3 regions of the Streptomyces sp. NPDC004610 genome follow, and region 3 is predicted to be linked to each of the others. Evidence: riboswitches for the same ligand, from Rfam matches in the RefSeq annotation. Region 3 holds a riboswitch; each other region holds the start of a gene.
What was found. Region 3 has a riboswitch for cobalamin ahead of ABZX40_RS22630 (energy-coupling factor ABC transporter permease). Riboswitches for the same ligand answer to the same signal wherever they lie in the genome.

Region 1 (4,634 bases), on a different contig from region 3:
GTCCCGAAGCCTCCAGCGCCCTCCGCACCTTGGGGAAGGTGCGGCCCAGTTTCATCACCACGGCCGTGTCCGTCGCCGCCAGCCGGGCGGTCAGCTCCTCCTCCGGGAGCGTGCCCGGCAGCACGGTCAGCACCTCCTCGCCCTCCGCGAGCGGGGTCCCCAGCCGGGCCGCCGCGGCGGACACGGAGGTCACCCCGGGGATCACCTCCGTCGGGTACCGGTCGGCCAGCCGCTTGTGCATGTGCATGTACGACCCGTAGAACAGCGGATCGCCCTCCGCGAGCACCGCGACCGTCCGCCCCGCGTCCAGATGCGCGGCGAGCCGGGCCGACGCCTCGGCGTAGAAGTCCTCCATCGCGCCCCGGTAGCCGCCGGGGTGGTCGGTGGTCTCCGTGGTGACCGGGTAGATCAGAGGTTCCTCGATCTGGTCGGGGCGCAGATGACCCGCCGCGATGGAGCGGGCGATGGAGCGCCCGTGCCGTGCGCTGTGGTACGCGACCACATCCGCCTGCGCGATCACCTCGACCGCCCGCAGGGTCATCAGCGACGGATCACCGGGCCCCAGCCCGACGCCGTACAGCCGCCCCGTGTCGTTCGTCCCGCCGCTCATTCTTCCTCGCTCGCCATCGCGTTGAGCGCGGCGGCGGCGAGCGCGCTGCCCCCGCGACGGCCGCGCACGACCAGGTGGTCCAGGCCGGACGGGTGGGCCGCGAGCGCGTCCTTGGACTCGGCGGCACCGATGAAACCGACCGGGACACCGATCACCGCCGCCGGGCGGGGCGCCCCCTCGTCGATCATCTCCAGCAGCCGGAAGAGAGCGGTGGGGGCGTTGCCGACGGCGACGACCGCGCCGTCCAGCCGGTCCCGCCACAGCTCCAGCGCGGCGGCGCTGCGGGTGGTGCCGAGCCGGGCGGCCAGTGCGGGGACGGCCGGGTCGGAGAGCGTGCACAGCACCTCGTTGTCCACGGGCAGCCGCTTGCGGGTCACCCCGCTCGCCACCATCCGCACATCGCAGAGGATGGGCGCACCGGCCCGCAGCGCCGCGCGGCCACGGGCCACCACCTCCGGCGAGTACGCCAGATCCGCCACCAGATTGACCATCCCGCAGGCGTGGATCATGCGGACGGCGACCTGGGCGACGTCGGCGGGCAGTCCCGTCAGATCGGCCTCCGCGCGGATGGTGGCGAAGGACTGGCGGTAGATGGCCGCGCCGTCCTTCTCGTACGCGTAGGCGGGCGGATGGCCGTGGTCGTGCGTGCTCACGATGGTGTTCTCGCTGCTCTCGATGGTCGTACGGCGCTCAGTGGGCGAGGGCCGTGAGGGCGGTGGTGAGGTCGGTGGGGCCGGTCGCCCGGACGGGCGGCGCCCGGTGGCCGCCGGTGACCACGGACACGTCATAGCTCTGGCCGTCGCCCCGGCCGTGGCCGTCCGGGGCGGTCGCCACCACGTCGATGTGGTCGCCCGCCGGATGTCCGCAGCGGCGTTCGCAGCCCGACCAGTACACCGGCAGCGGGGCGTGGGCCGCCCCGGCGAGGGCCCGTTCCGCGTCCGCCCGGACATCGGCCCGGGACCTGGCGCAGCCGGGCCGTCCGACACAGGCGCCGACCCGGGACCAGGGCGAACCGGGCGCGGTGACCAGGCCGGTGGCGGAGAGCCGGGCCGACGCGACTGCGAAGTCGGCGCCCCGTTCCGTCCCCGTGCGCGTCGCTCTGTCCGACCACGCCGTCTCCGCCGTGGGGACGATCACCCCGCGCCACGGTGTCAGCCGCAGCTCCCCGGCCCCCGCCGTACCGATGAGCGCCCGCCACTGCGAGGGCGTGATCCGGCCCAGCGGGACATGGACGGACAGGGCGGACCCGGCGATTCCGGGCGGCGGCCCCGCGCTGTCCGGCGTGGCGACGGGCTCCCCGTGGGCGGCCCGGAAGCCGATCCCGGCGTCCGCGAGCCGGGCCCGTATCGCCCGGTTCAGCGCACCACGCGCGTCCCCCAGCTCGGCCACCCGCCACACCGGAGCGCCGCGGCCGTCCCGGCGGGACCCGCCCCCGTCCGGCCCGAACCCGCCGCCGGCGTCCCGGCCGCCCCCGCCCCCGCCGCCCCCGGCCCTACTGAACCCGCCGCCGTCCCCACTGAATCCACCAACCCCGTCCCCACCAACCCCGCCCCCACCCCGGCCAACCCCCACGAACGCCTCCGCAGCCACCCGTGCCGCCCTCGGCGCGTCCTGCCAGGCCACCCACACCCGTTCAGCGACATACCGTTCCTCGTCCAGCGGCCCCGCCCACAGCACCGCGCCCCCGTCCGCCGCCGCCCGCAGCGTTACATCCGCGCCCAGCCCGGCCACATCCCCGCGCCCGTCGTCCAGCGCGAACAGGAACCGTCCCGACAGCTCCCGGGCGGGCCCGCTCGCGCACAACTCCCCGTCCAGGGCGGTGAGCCAGGGCCGCACCTCACCGCACCCGCGCCCGTCGAGGCCGGACAGCGGGGAGGCGACGACATTGCGCACCCGCTCGTGCGCGGACGACGGCAGCAGTCCGGCCGCGTCCAGCAGCGCGGCCAGTTCCGCCCCGCACCCCTCGGCCAGTCCGCGCAGCTGCACATTGCCGCGCGAGGTCAGATGGAGATCCCCGTCGCCCAGTCGCCGGGCCGCGTCGGCGAGGGCCTCGGCCTGCGGGAGGGTGAGCACACCCCCGGGAATCCGTACCCGGGCGAGCGCCCCGTCGTCCGCCGGGTGCAGCCGCAGGGCCCCCGGACAGGCGTCGCCGCGCTCCCGCGCCGCTGTGGCCTGGGGAGATGGGCGGGAGGTAGCCGTGGACATGGCGGCGAGCATACCTATCGTCATTCCGGCGGTATCGCCCGCCCGCGCTTCCCGCCCCTTACTGGGCTGCTTACTATGCTCCTCGGTGGATCATCAGATCCACACCATCGCCATGACGGCGACCAGGGGAGGAAGCCCGGTGCGACTCCGGCGCGGTCCCGCCACTGTGAGTCCGGCCACTTGGCCGGGCGAGTCAGGAACTCCCGCCGTCCGACACCGCCCGGGGCGCGGACACCCCGAGGAAGGCCGACGCCGCATGATCCTTCTGCTGTCGACGTCCGACACCGACCTGCTCAGCGCCCGCGCGGCGACCGGCCCGGTCCCGTACCGCTTCGCCAACCCCTCCCGGCTCCCGCTGGACGATCTGCCCGCGCTTCTCGACGACGCCGAACTGGTCGTCGTACGGCTGCTGGGCGGGTTGCGGGCCTGGGAGGACGGGCTGGCGACCCTGCTCGCGGACGGCCGTCCGGTCGTCGTCCTCACCGGGGAACAGGCCCCGGACGCGCAACTCATGGCCGCCTCCACGGTGCCCGTGGGGATCGCCGCCGAGGCGCACGCCTATCTGGCGCACGGCGGCCCCGCCAATCTGGAGCAGCTCGCGCGCTTCCTGTCCGACACGGTGCTCCTCACCGGCCACGGTTTCGAGGCCCCGGCATCCGCCCCCTCCTGGGGTCCCCTGGAACGCGCCGCCCGGGTGCCCGCGGCCGACGCCCCGACCGTCGCCGTCCTCTACTACCGAGCCCACCACATGAGCGGCAACACCGCCTTCGTGGACGCCCTCTGCACGGCCGTCGAGGACGCCGGGGGCCGCCCCCTGCCCCTGTACGTGGCGTCCCTGCGCGCCCCCGAAGCAGAGCTGATCGAGGAACTGCGGGCGGCCGACGCGATCGTGACGACGGTCCTCGCGGCGGGCGGCACCCGGCCCGCCGAGGCGTCCGCGGGCGGCGACGACGAGTCCTGGGACGCCGGCGCGCTCACCGCCCTGGACGTACCGATCCTCCAGGCGCTGTGCCTGACCGGCTCGCGCGCGGCCTGGGCCGGCAACGACGAGGGCGTCTCCCCGCTCGACGCCGCCAGCCAGATCGCCGTACCCGAGTTCGACGGGCGGCTGATCACCGTGCCGTTCTCCTTCAAGGAGATCGACGCCGACGGCCTGCCCGCCTATGTCGCCGACCCCGAGCGGGCCGCCCGCGTCGCCGGGATCGCCGTACGCCACGCCCGGCTGCGCCACATCCCGGCCGGAGCCAAGCGCCTCGCCCTGGTGCTGTCCGCCTACCCGACCAAGCACTCCCGGATCGGCAACGCGGTCGGCCTGGACACCCCCGCCAGCGCCGTCGCCCTGCTGCGACGGCTGCGGGAGGAGGGCTACGACTTCGGTGATACGCCCGTCCCGGGTCTCGCCTCGGGCGACGGCGACGAGCTGATCCGCGCGCTGATCGACGCGGGCGGCCACGACCAGGACTGGCTCACCGAGGAGCAGCTCGCCCGCAACCCGGTGCGGGTGCCCGCCGCCGACTACCGCCGCTGGTACGCCACCCTGCCGCAGGAGTTGCGGGACGCGGTCGAGGAGCACTGGGGCCCGCCGCCGGGCGAGCTGTTCGTGGACCGCAGCCGGGGCGGGGACGGCGACATCGTCCTCGCGGCGCTGCGCTACGGCAATCTCCTGATCCTCATCCAGCCGCCGCGCGGCTTCGGCGAGAACCCCATCGCCCTCTACCACGACCCCGATCTGCCGCCCTCCCACCACTACCTCGCCGCCTACCGCTGGATCGCCGCCCCCGTCGCCGACGGCGGCTTCGGCGCGGACGCGATGGTCCAC
Region 2 (4,634 bases), on a different contig from region 3:
GGCCGGGGCCGGTGAGCGGGGGGCGCTGAAGGGGCGGATCTTCGCCGAGCCCTACTTCGGCGGGCCGGTCTACAGCGCCGAGACCCTCACCTGGGCGGGGCGGACCCGGCTGCTCGGGGTGTCCAGCCGGCTGATGTCGCCGGAGCCGTACTTCCGGGAGGAGATCACGGCGTTCCCGGTGGCGTTCCCCGAGGCGCGGCGGACGGCGCTGGAGGGCTGGCTCGACCGGCTGCTGGCGGCCGTCGGCTACACCGACCGGTTCGCACATGTGGAGTTCGTGCTGACCGCCGACGGGCCGGAGCTGGTGGAGATCAACCCCCGGATCGGCGGCGCCCTGGTCGGCGAGGGCCTGTGCCGGGCGCTGGGGGTCAATGTGTACGAGGCGATGGTCGAGGCCGCGCTCGGGCGGCGCCCGGGGCTGATGGACGCGGACCCGCCCGGCGGTCCGGCGGTCGCGTTCGTGCTGGGCTATCCGGCGGCGCCGGGGGTGTTCAGCGGGGTGTCCGGTCTGGAGCGGCTGGCGGAGCTGCCGGGGTCGCCCGCCTGGTATCCGGTGAAGGCGGTCGGTGACCGGGTGGAGCATCTGGCGGACAGCCGGGGCTACGCCGGGATCGTGTACGCGGAGGCGGAGACGGCCGAGCTGGCCACCCACCGGGCGGTGGCCGCCGCGAACGGGGTGCGGGTGCTCACCGAGCCGTTCCGCGAACGGCCGTCGGATGGGTGAAGCGGTCCCCGGCGGGCGGTGGCTCGCCACCCTCACCGGGCCGCTGCGCTTTCTGCTGCTCAGCTCGTTCCTGATCCCGCTCGGCAGTTTCATGGTGCTGCCGTTCATGTCGGTGTTCCTGCACGAGCGGCTCGGGATGGGGCTCGGCACGGTCGGGGTGGTGCTCGCGGCGGCGTCGCTGGTGCAGTTCTCCGGCGGGATCGCGGGCGGGGCGCTGGCCGACCGGATCGGGCTGCGCCGCACGATGCTGTGGGCGCTGGTGATCCGCACGGCCGGGTTCCTGGGCATGCTGGCGGCGCTGCGCTGGCCGCCGCTGGCGGTCCCGGCGCTGATCCTGACGTGCTGCGGGGCGGCGCTGTATCTGCCGGCGAACAAGGCCTATCTGGTGCACGGGGTGGCCGAGGAGCGCCGGCCGGCGTTCCTGTCGGCGGGCAACGCGGCGCTCAACGCCGGGATGGCGGTCGGTCCGCTCATCGCCGGGCCGTTCGTGCTGTCGTCGCCGGGCTGGCTGTTCGTCGCGGTGACCGCGCTGTTCGCGCTGGTCACCGTCGGGCACGCCCGGCTCCCGGCGGTCGGCGAGGGGCATACGGGCGGTGCCCCCGGCGGGCTGCTGACCGGGGTGGCGGCCCTGCCCTTCGCCGCCAACCTCCTCGCCTTCTACCTCTACTTCCACTTCCAGCACTTCCTGGCGGTGTACGCGGTCGAGCGGGCCTCCAGCGCGTTCTACAGCCTGGTGCTGCTGCTGTGCTTCGCCCTGGTGATCGTCGTCCAGCCGCTCGCGTCGGGCCTGATCCGCCGGATGCCGTACGCGCTCGCCCTCGCGGTCGGGTTCGCGGGGCTGGCGGGCGGGCTGGCGGTGCTGGCCGTCGGGAGCCGTCCGGCACTGCTGGCGGGCGGGGCGCTGATCACGCTGGGCGACATCGTGCTGTTCCTCAAGAACGACCTGGAGGCACTGGCCCGCAGCCCCCGCTCCGACGCGGTGGTCTTCGGCCAGCAGCGGCTGGCGGCGGGACTCGGCGCCTGCGCCAGCGGCATCCTGGGCGGCCAGCTCTACGGGCTCGGCGCACAGGCCGGGAACACCGGCGCCTTCTGGCTGCTGGCCGCCGCCCAGTGCCTGCTGCTGCCCCCGCTGCTGCTGACCCTGCGCCGCGGCCCCCGGCCCGCCGCGGTGATCCCCTCCACGACGAAGGAGACCGAGCCCTCATGACCGAGACCGGCGGGTTCCAGGACGACGACTTCTGGACCGAGTTCCATGACTTCCTCTTCTCCGAGCAGCGCCACACCCAGGCCGCCGAACTCGTCGGCGGCTCACCCCTGCTGGCCTTCCCGGCGGCCTCCCGGGTCCTGGACCTGTGCTGCGGTCCGGGGGTGTTCACCGTGCCGCTGGCCCTGCGCGGCCACATCGTCACCGGGGTGGACCGCAGCGCGCCCCTGCTGGAGCGGGCCCACAAGCACGCGGCCGGGTCGGGCGCCGAGGTCACCCATGTCCGCGCCGACGCCCGCGCCTACAGCGCGCCCGGCGCCTTCGACATCGTCCTCAATCTGTTCACCTCGTTCGGCTACTTCGAGGACCCGGCGGACAACGCGCGGGTGCTGCGGACCATGTACGACTGCCTCGTGCCGGGCGGCACGCTGGTGCTGGATCTCGCGGGCAAGGAACTGCTGGCCCGCCGGGTGACCCCGCCGAAGGTGGTGCGGCGCGGGGAGGATCTGATGGTGCAGACGGATACCGTGCTGGACGACTGGGCGCGGCTGCGCAGCGACTGGGTGCTGGTGCGGGGCGACCGGGTGACCCGGGCCACCCTGGTGTGGTTCGTCTACAGCGCGGTGGAGCTGCGGCGGATGGCCGAGGAGGCCGGGTTCGGCCGGGTGGAGATCTTCGGCGGCTTCGACGGCCGCCCCTACGACGAGAACGCGGAGCGGCTGGTGCTGCGGGCGGTCCGCGAGGCGTAAGGGGTCCGCCGGAGCCCGGGGTGTGACATCCCCGACCTTTGACCAGGACCGGACGGAACGTAGGATCACGAGGTCAACACCGCGACGGGAATCAGGAAGCCGGTGCGAGTCCGGCACGGTCCCGCCACTGTGACCGGGGAGTGCACCCTTCTGCATGCCACTGCGCGCGGCGCGGGAAGGCGGGGGGAGAACGTCGATCCGGGAGTCAGGACACTGGCCTGTCGCGGGCCCGTTCCGAGGAGCGCGGACTCCCCAGGAGGCTTCACCGTGTACGACGGCCTGTCCCGTCCCCCGCTGTCCACCCCTGCCCGGGTGCCTGCCCATGTGCCCGCCCGTGCCGTACGGGTCACGGCGCTCGCCCTGTCGGCGATGCTGCTCGCCGCCGGCTGCGGCGCCTCGGACGACCCGGCAGCCGACGACCCGAAACCGTCGGGCACGAAGGCCGCCGGGTTCCCCCTCACCGTCGAGAACTGCGGGGTGAGCACGACCTACGACGCCCCGCCCGAGCGGGTCGTCACCATCCACCAGCACCCGGCGGAGCTGATGCTCGCGCTGGGCCTGAAGGACCGCATGGTCGGCACCGCGTTCCCCGACTCGGCGGTACTGCCCGAACTGGAGGCCGATTTCGAGGCGATCCCGGAACTGGCCGAGAAGGAACCGTCGTTCGAGACGATCCTGGAGGCCGAACCCGATCTGGTCTACGGCGGCTACGGCAGCGCCTTCGCCGACAACGAGGGCCGCTCCCGCAAGGCGTTCACCGACACGGGCATCGACACCTACCTCAACCGCGAGTACTGCGCCGAGAACCAGTCGGTGACCATGAAGGACACCTACGACGAGATCCGCACCGTCGGCGACATCTTCGGGGTGCCGCAGCGGGCGGACGACCTGGTCGCCGACCTTGAGGACCGGGTGGAGAAGGCGTCCGCCGCCGTCGAGGGCGCGGACCCGGTGCCGGTGTTCGTCTACGACAGCGGCGACAAGTCCGCGTTCACGGCGGGCGGCAAGGGGCTGGGCAGCGAGCTGATCCGGCTGGCGGGCGGCGAGAACGTCTTCGCCGACCTGGACGAGGTCTTCGGGGACGTCTCCTGGGAGCAGGTCGTCGAGCGCAAGCCCGAGGTCATCGCCATCTACGACTACGCCGGGGCGGGCAGCGTCGAACGGAAGAAGGAGTTCCTGCTCGCGCAGCCCGCCCTCGCGGACGTACCGGCCATCAAGAACGAGCGGTTCACGGTACTGCCGCTGACGGCGGCCCTGGTCGGTATCCGGTCGGCGTACGCCGTCGAGGACCTGGCGCCCGCGCTGCACCCGGAGCGCTTCGAGTGACGCTGCCCGTCGCCGACCGGGCCGGGGCGGTGGGGCGGCGGCTGACGCTCACCGGGACGCTGCTCATCCTCACCCTCCTGCTGCTGGCCTCCATGACGGCGGCGCTGGCCATCGGCTCGGTGCCGGTGCCGCCGGGGCAGGTGTGGGGGATCGTCACCCACGCGCTGGGCGCGGGCTGGGTCGAGCCGGACTGGTCCGGGGCCCGGGAGACCATCGTGCTGGACGTGCGCGCGCCGCGGGTGCTGCTGGGCGCGGTGGCCGGTGCCGGGCTCGCGGTGGTGGGGACGGCGATGCAGGCCCTGCTGCGCAATCCGCTGGCCGAGCCCTATCTCCTCGGGGTGTCCTCCGGGGCGTCGCTCGGGGCGGTCGTGGTGATCGTGTTCGGGCTGACCGTGCTGGGGCCGGTGTCGCTCTCGGTGGCGGCCTTCGCGGGCGCCCTGGGCTCACTGATGCTGGTGTACGCCACCGCCCGCACCGGCGGCCGGATCACCTCCGTACGGCTGGTGCTGGCCGGGGTGGCGATCGCGGCGGTGCTCACCGCGGCGATGAATCTGCTGCTGCTCACCGCCGACCGGGGCAACCAGGCACGCGAGGTGCTGGCCTGGACGCTGGGCGGGCTCGGCGGGGTCAG
Region 3 (4,634 bases):
GGCCACCACCATCTGCGCGGCGGCGGCCAGCACCTGGCGCTGGCCGTCGGTCCGGCCGGCCACCCGCAGCGGCAGCAGCGCGGTGCCGAGCCGGTCGTCGGGGAGCGGGGCGCGGGTGACCCGGGCGGAGCCGGCGGTGTGCCAGGCGGCCTGGACGGTACGGCGGCCGGGGTCGCGCAGGGCGGTCTCCAGCAGGACCCGGCCGTCGGCGGAGAGGCGTTCGCCGACGATCCGGAGGTCGGGCTCGGCCTGGACGGCGAGGTCCAGCCGGACCGCTCCGTCCGGTCCGTCGGCCGTGCAGCCGATACGGAAGCCGCGGCGGTGCTGGGCGTCGGGGCGGGCGCGGTCGGGGACGCAGGCGGCGGGGTCGGGGAACACCTCGCGCAGGGCGGCTCCGGCGGCGAGGCGGGCGAGGGCCTCGTACGCCGTCAGGGCGGTGGTCTTGCCGCTGCCGCTGGGGCCGGTGAGCAGGGTGACGGGGGTGAGCGGGACGGTGGCGCGGCGCAGGGCGGCGAAGGCGGACAGGCGCAGTTCGGTGAGGTGGGGGCGGGCGGGGGCGGGAGCGGGGGTGCCGGGGTGGGGTGGTGCGACGGTCCTGGCCATGCGGGTGAAGGTAGGACCGTCATATTCCGGCGAAACGTTGCTCCGGGCCGGGCTTCCTACGAACGAGGGACGGGGGAGGACGGGGGCGTGCCCGGGGCCGTCAGTGGCCCGGGGCGCCCATGCCCGCCATCAGGCCCTGCACTTCCGTGCCCGGCGGGGTGAGCAGGAACACATTGCGGTCCACCCGGTGCATCCCGCTGCCCAGACCGAAGACCACGCCGGTGCTGAAGTCCAGGACGCGTTTGGCGACATCGGGTTCGGCGCCGGTGAGATCGAGCAGCACCGGGATGCCGGACATCAGGGTCTCGGCGACCTCGCGGGCGTCGGCGAAGACATTGACCCGCAGCACCACGAAACGGCGGCGGGCCTCGGTCTCCGCGCCCGGCAGCGCCCGGTGCCCCACGGCGGACGGCCAGGCGTCCCGGCCGCGGAGCGGGACGACCTGGGCGAGCCCCTCCCACTGTTCATCGGTGACATCGCGTCCGTTCACCGGCTCCCCCGATCCGTCTCGTCGTGCCGTGTCGTGCTTCGTCATGGCCTGCACCAGCCATTCTTACGCCAAGTCACCCGTTCGGCCCACCAACGACACGGTGTGCGACCGACTCGTACAAAGGTGTGACGTACCGCATAGGGTCCGGGCGGGAAATCTCCGGGCGCGGTGACGCTTTCCGGGCACGCGTCCGTATCTCCTGTCGTACGCGTCGTACGCAGCCGTTCTCGTCGGTACGCGGCAGCCGTGCGCGTCGTACACCGCCGTGCCCGTCGGTACGCGGTCGTGCCCGTCGGTACGCAGTCGTACGAGTTCGTTCGTGTCAGGAGGCCGCATGCCCTTCTCCCGCTCCAAGGTGGGAAGCGTCTTCGTCGTCGGTGCCATGGGTCTGACCCTCACCGCGCTCGCCTATCCGGCCATGCTGGGGGTGGAGACCACCGCCGAGGACCAGAACCGGATCATCGCCAACACCCGGTGGGGGCCGCTCACCGAGGCGGACCGGGACTTCGTGGTGAAGGTCAGGGCGGCCGGGCTGTGGGAGTACCCGCTGGGCGAACTGGCCATGGAGCGGGGGACGACGGCGGAGATGAAGGAGGCGGGCAAGCATCTGATCGTGGGGCACGCGGGGCTGGACGAGCTGTGCCGCCGGATCGCCCCCGAGCTGAACATCACCCTGCCCAACCAGGCGAGCCCGCAGCAGCAGCAGTTCGTGGCGACAGTCGCCGCCGAGCAGGGCAGGTCCTTCGACTCCACGGCCGTGCAGATCATGCGGGTCACCCATGGCCAGATCTTCCCCGTCGTCGCCAAGACCCGGGCCAACACCCGCAACACCCTGGTCCGCCAGCTCGCCGACCTCGCCAACGACACCGTCCTGGACCACATCACCGTGCTGGAGAAGACCGGGCTGGTCAACCACGACCAGGTCAACTTCCAGCAGACCGTCCCGCCCAAGCTGCCCAAGGACCAGCTGACCCCGCCGCCCCCGCAGCCCGGGGCGCCCGTGGTGGTTCTCACACCGCGCCCCGATCTCGGGATCAACACCGCGAACCCGGCACCCAGTCCTTCGGCGGCGACGGGGGGCGGCCAGGTGGGCTGACCCGCGAACCCCGCGTTCCGGGCCCCCAAACCCTCGCTCCGGGCCCGCTCACGACCCGTTCCGGACCCGCTTGTCATGGTCGGGTCCGCGCACTACTGTCACCTCGCCTTGGTGAACGGGAAATCCGGTGCGGAACCGGTGCGGCCCTCGCCACTGTGATCGGGAAGTCCTGCTCCGGCCCTCACGGGCAGCCACTGGGTCCCTCGGGACCCGGGAAGGCGGAGCACGGGCGGTGGTACCCGTCAGCCAGGAGACCGGCCAAGGCGCGTCGTCCATCCACGAGGTGCTGGAGAGGGTCTGCTGAGCCATGCACATAGCCGAGGGTTTTCTGCCCCCGGCGCACGCGATCGCCTGGAGTGTCGCGTCGGCGCCGTTCGTCATCCACGGAGTGAGATCACTCACCCGTGAGGTCAAGGAGCATCCCGAGAGCACCCTGCTGCTCGGGGCGTCCGGGGCCTTCACCTTCGTCCTGTCCGCGCTGAAACTGCCGTCGGTCACCGGGAGCTGCTCCCATCCGACCGGCACCGGTCTCGGCGCCATCCTGTTCCGGCCGCCGGTCATGGCGGTGCTGGGCACCATCACCCTGCTGTTCCAGGCGCTGCTGCTGGCCCATGGCGGGCTCACCACGCTGGGCGCCAACGTCTTCTCCATGGCGATCGTCGGACCCTGGGCCGGATACGCCGTCTACCGGCTGCTCCGCCGCTCCGGGGCACCGCTGATGGCCGCGGTGTTCTGCGGCGCGTTCGTCGCCGATCTGTCCACCTACTGCGTGACCAGCGTGCAGCTCGCGCTGGCCTTCCCCGACCCGGGCAGCGGATTCCTGGGCGCGCTCGGCACGTTCGGGTCCATCTTCGCCGTCACCCAGATCCCCCTCGCGGTGAGCGAGGGACTGCTCACGGTGCTGGTGATGCGGCTGCTGGTGCAGTCCAGCAGCGGTGAGCTGACCCGGCTGGGTGTGCTGGTCGCCCGTACCTCCAAGGCACAGGCGGTGGCGCGGTGAAGCGGAACACGAGGATCAATCTGCTGTTGCTGCTCGCGGTGGCCGCGCTCGCCGTGCTGCCGCTGGCGCTCGGGCTCGGCGACCACAAGGAGGAGCCGTTCGCCGGGGCGGACGCCGAGGCCGAGACGGCGATCACCGAGATCGAGCCGGACTACGAGCCCTGGTTCTCGCCGCTGTACGAACCGCCGTCCGGGGAGATCGAGTCGGCGCTGTTCGCGGTGCAGGCCGCGATCGGCGCGGGGGTGCTCGCGTACTACTTCGGGCTGCGGCGCGGACGGCGGCAGGGGGAGGAGCGGGCGGCGGCGCCGACGCCGGCCGCCCCTTCGGGTGATCCCGCCGCGCGGGGCTGAGGGCGGGTGCTGCCGATCGACGCGGCGGCGCACGGCAGTCGCTGGCGCCGCCGTCATCCCGTCGACAAGGCCGTGCTCGGTTTCGGGCTGACCGCGCTGGCGATCTCGCTGCCGCCGTGGCCCGGTGCCGTGCTGGTGCTGCTCACCGCGCTGGTGGTGCTGCTGGGCCCGGCCGGGGTGCCGGGGCGCCGGCTGTGGCGGGCCTACCGGGTGCCGCTGGGGTTCTGCGTCACGGGCGCGCTGCCGCTGCTGGTGCGGGTGGGCGGGTCCGAAGGAACCGGCGGGTTCGTCGGGCTCGCCGAGGGCGGGCCGGTGCGCGCCGCCGAACTGCTGCTGCGGACCTCGGCGGCCTCGCTGGGGGTGCTGCTGTTCGCGTTCACCACGCCGATGTCGGATCTGCTGCCCCGGCTGGTGCGGGCCGGGGTACCGGCGCCGGTGGTGGATGTGGCGCTGGTGACGTACCGGATGAGTTTTCTGCTGCTGGACTCGGTGCGGCGGATCCGGGACGCGCAGGGCGCGCGGCTCGGGCACACCACCCGGGCGGCGCGGTGGCGGTCGCTGGCCGGGCTGGGGGCGACCGCGTTCGTCCGGGCCTTCGACCGGGCGGCCCGTCTCCAGGCCGGGCTGGCCGGGCGCGGCTACGACGGCACCCTGCGGGTCCTGGTCCCAGAGACCCGGGTGTCCGTCCGTTTCACCGCGGTGAGCGCGGCGCTGCTGGTGGCGCTGGCCGCGCTGACCCTCGTTCTCGAAAGGGCCCTGAGATGAACGTGCCCCCACCCCCGCCGGACCGGCCGGAGCCCACGGACTCCCCGGCACCTTCGCCTTCCGTGCCTTTGGTCGCCCTGCGGGGGGCCGGTTTCGCCTACGAGGACGGGCCCCCGGTGCTCAGCGGGTTGGACTTCGCCGTCGCCGAGGGACGGGCGCTGGCGCTGCTCGGGCGCAACGGCAGCGGCAAGACCACGCTGATGCGGCTGCTGAGCGGCGGGCTGCGACCGGCGTCCGGGACGCTCACGGTCGAGGGGCGGGCGGTGTCGTACGACCGGGCGGGGCTGACCCGGCTGCGGACCACCGTGCAACTGGTGGTGCAGGATCCGG

Region 1: linked by a shared signal. The riboswitch ahead of cobN (cobaltochelatase subunit CobN) and the one ahead of ABZX40_RS22630 (energy-coupling factor ABC transporter permease) in region 3 are both predicted to bind cobalamin.
Region 2: linked by a shared signal. The riboswitch ahead of ABZX40_RS20145 (ABC transporter substrate-binding protein) and the one ahead of ABZX40_RS22630 (energy-coupling factor ABC transporter permease) in region 3 are both predicted to bind cobalamin.

Annotation. Positions count from the first base shown of each region.
Region 1 covers NZ_JBEXLA010000035.1:106,790-111,423, forward strand. Annotated here, with positions in the region: gene ABZX40_RS32005 (precorrin-2 C(20)-methyltransferase) at 1-610, opposite strand, end outside; gene ABZX40_RS32010 (precorrin-8X methylmutase) at 607-1,263, opposite strand; gene ABZX40_RS32015 (cobalamin biosynthesis protein CobG) at 1,301-2,815, opposite strand; cobalamin riboswitch at 2,884-3,039, shown strand; gene cobN (cobaltochelatase subunit CobN) at 3,072-4,634, shown strand, end outside.
Region 2 covers NZ_JBEXLA010000017.1:7,986-12,619, forward strand. Annotated here, with positions in the region: gene ABZX40_RS20130 (ATP-grasp domain-containing protein) at 1-724, shown strand, start outside; gene ABZX40_RS20135 (MFS transporter) at 717-1,931, shown strand; gene ABZX40_RS20140 (class I SAM-dependent methyltransferase) at 1,928-2,677, shown strand; cobalamin riboswitch at 2,748-2,897, shown strand; gene ABZX40_RS20145 (ABC transporter substrate-binding protein) at 2,945-4,003, shown strand; gene ABZX40_RS20150 (iron ABC transporter permease) at 4,006-4,634, shown strand, end outside.
Region 3 covers NZ_JBEXLA010000020.1:93,747-98,380, forward strand. Annotated here, with positions in the region: gene ABZX40_RS22615 (ATP-binding protein) at 1-603, opposite strand, end outside; gene ABZX40_RS22620 (cell division protein SepF) at 704-1,138, opposite strand; gene ABZX40_RS22625 (DUF4142 domain-containing protein) at 1,428-2,189, shown strand; cobalamin riboswitch at 2,282-2,467, shown strand; gene ABZX40_RS22630 (energy-coupling factor ABC transporter permease) at 2,497-3,189, shown strand; gene ABZX40_RS22635 (energy-coupling factor ABC transporter substrate-binding protein) at 3,186-3,539, shown strand; gene cbiQ (cobalt ECF transporter T component CbiQ) at 3,546-4,304, shown strand; gene ABZX40_RS22645 (ATP-binding cassette domain-containing protein) at 4,301-4,634, shown strand, end outside.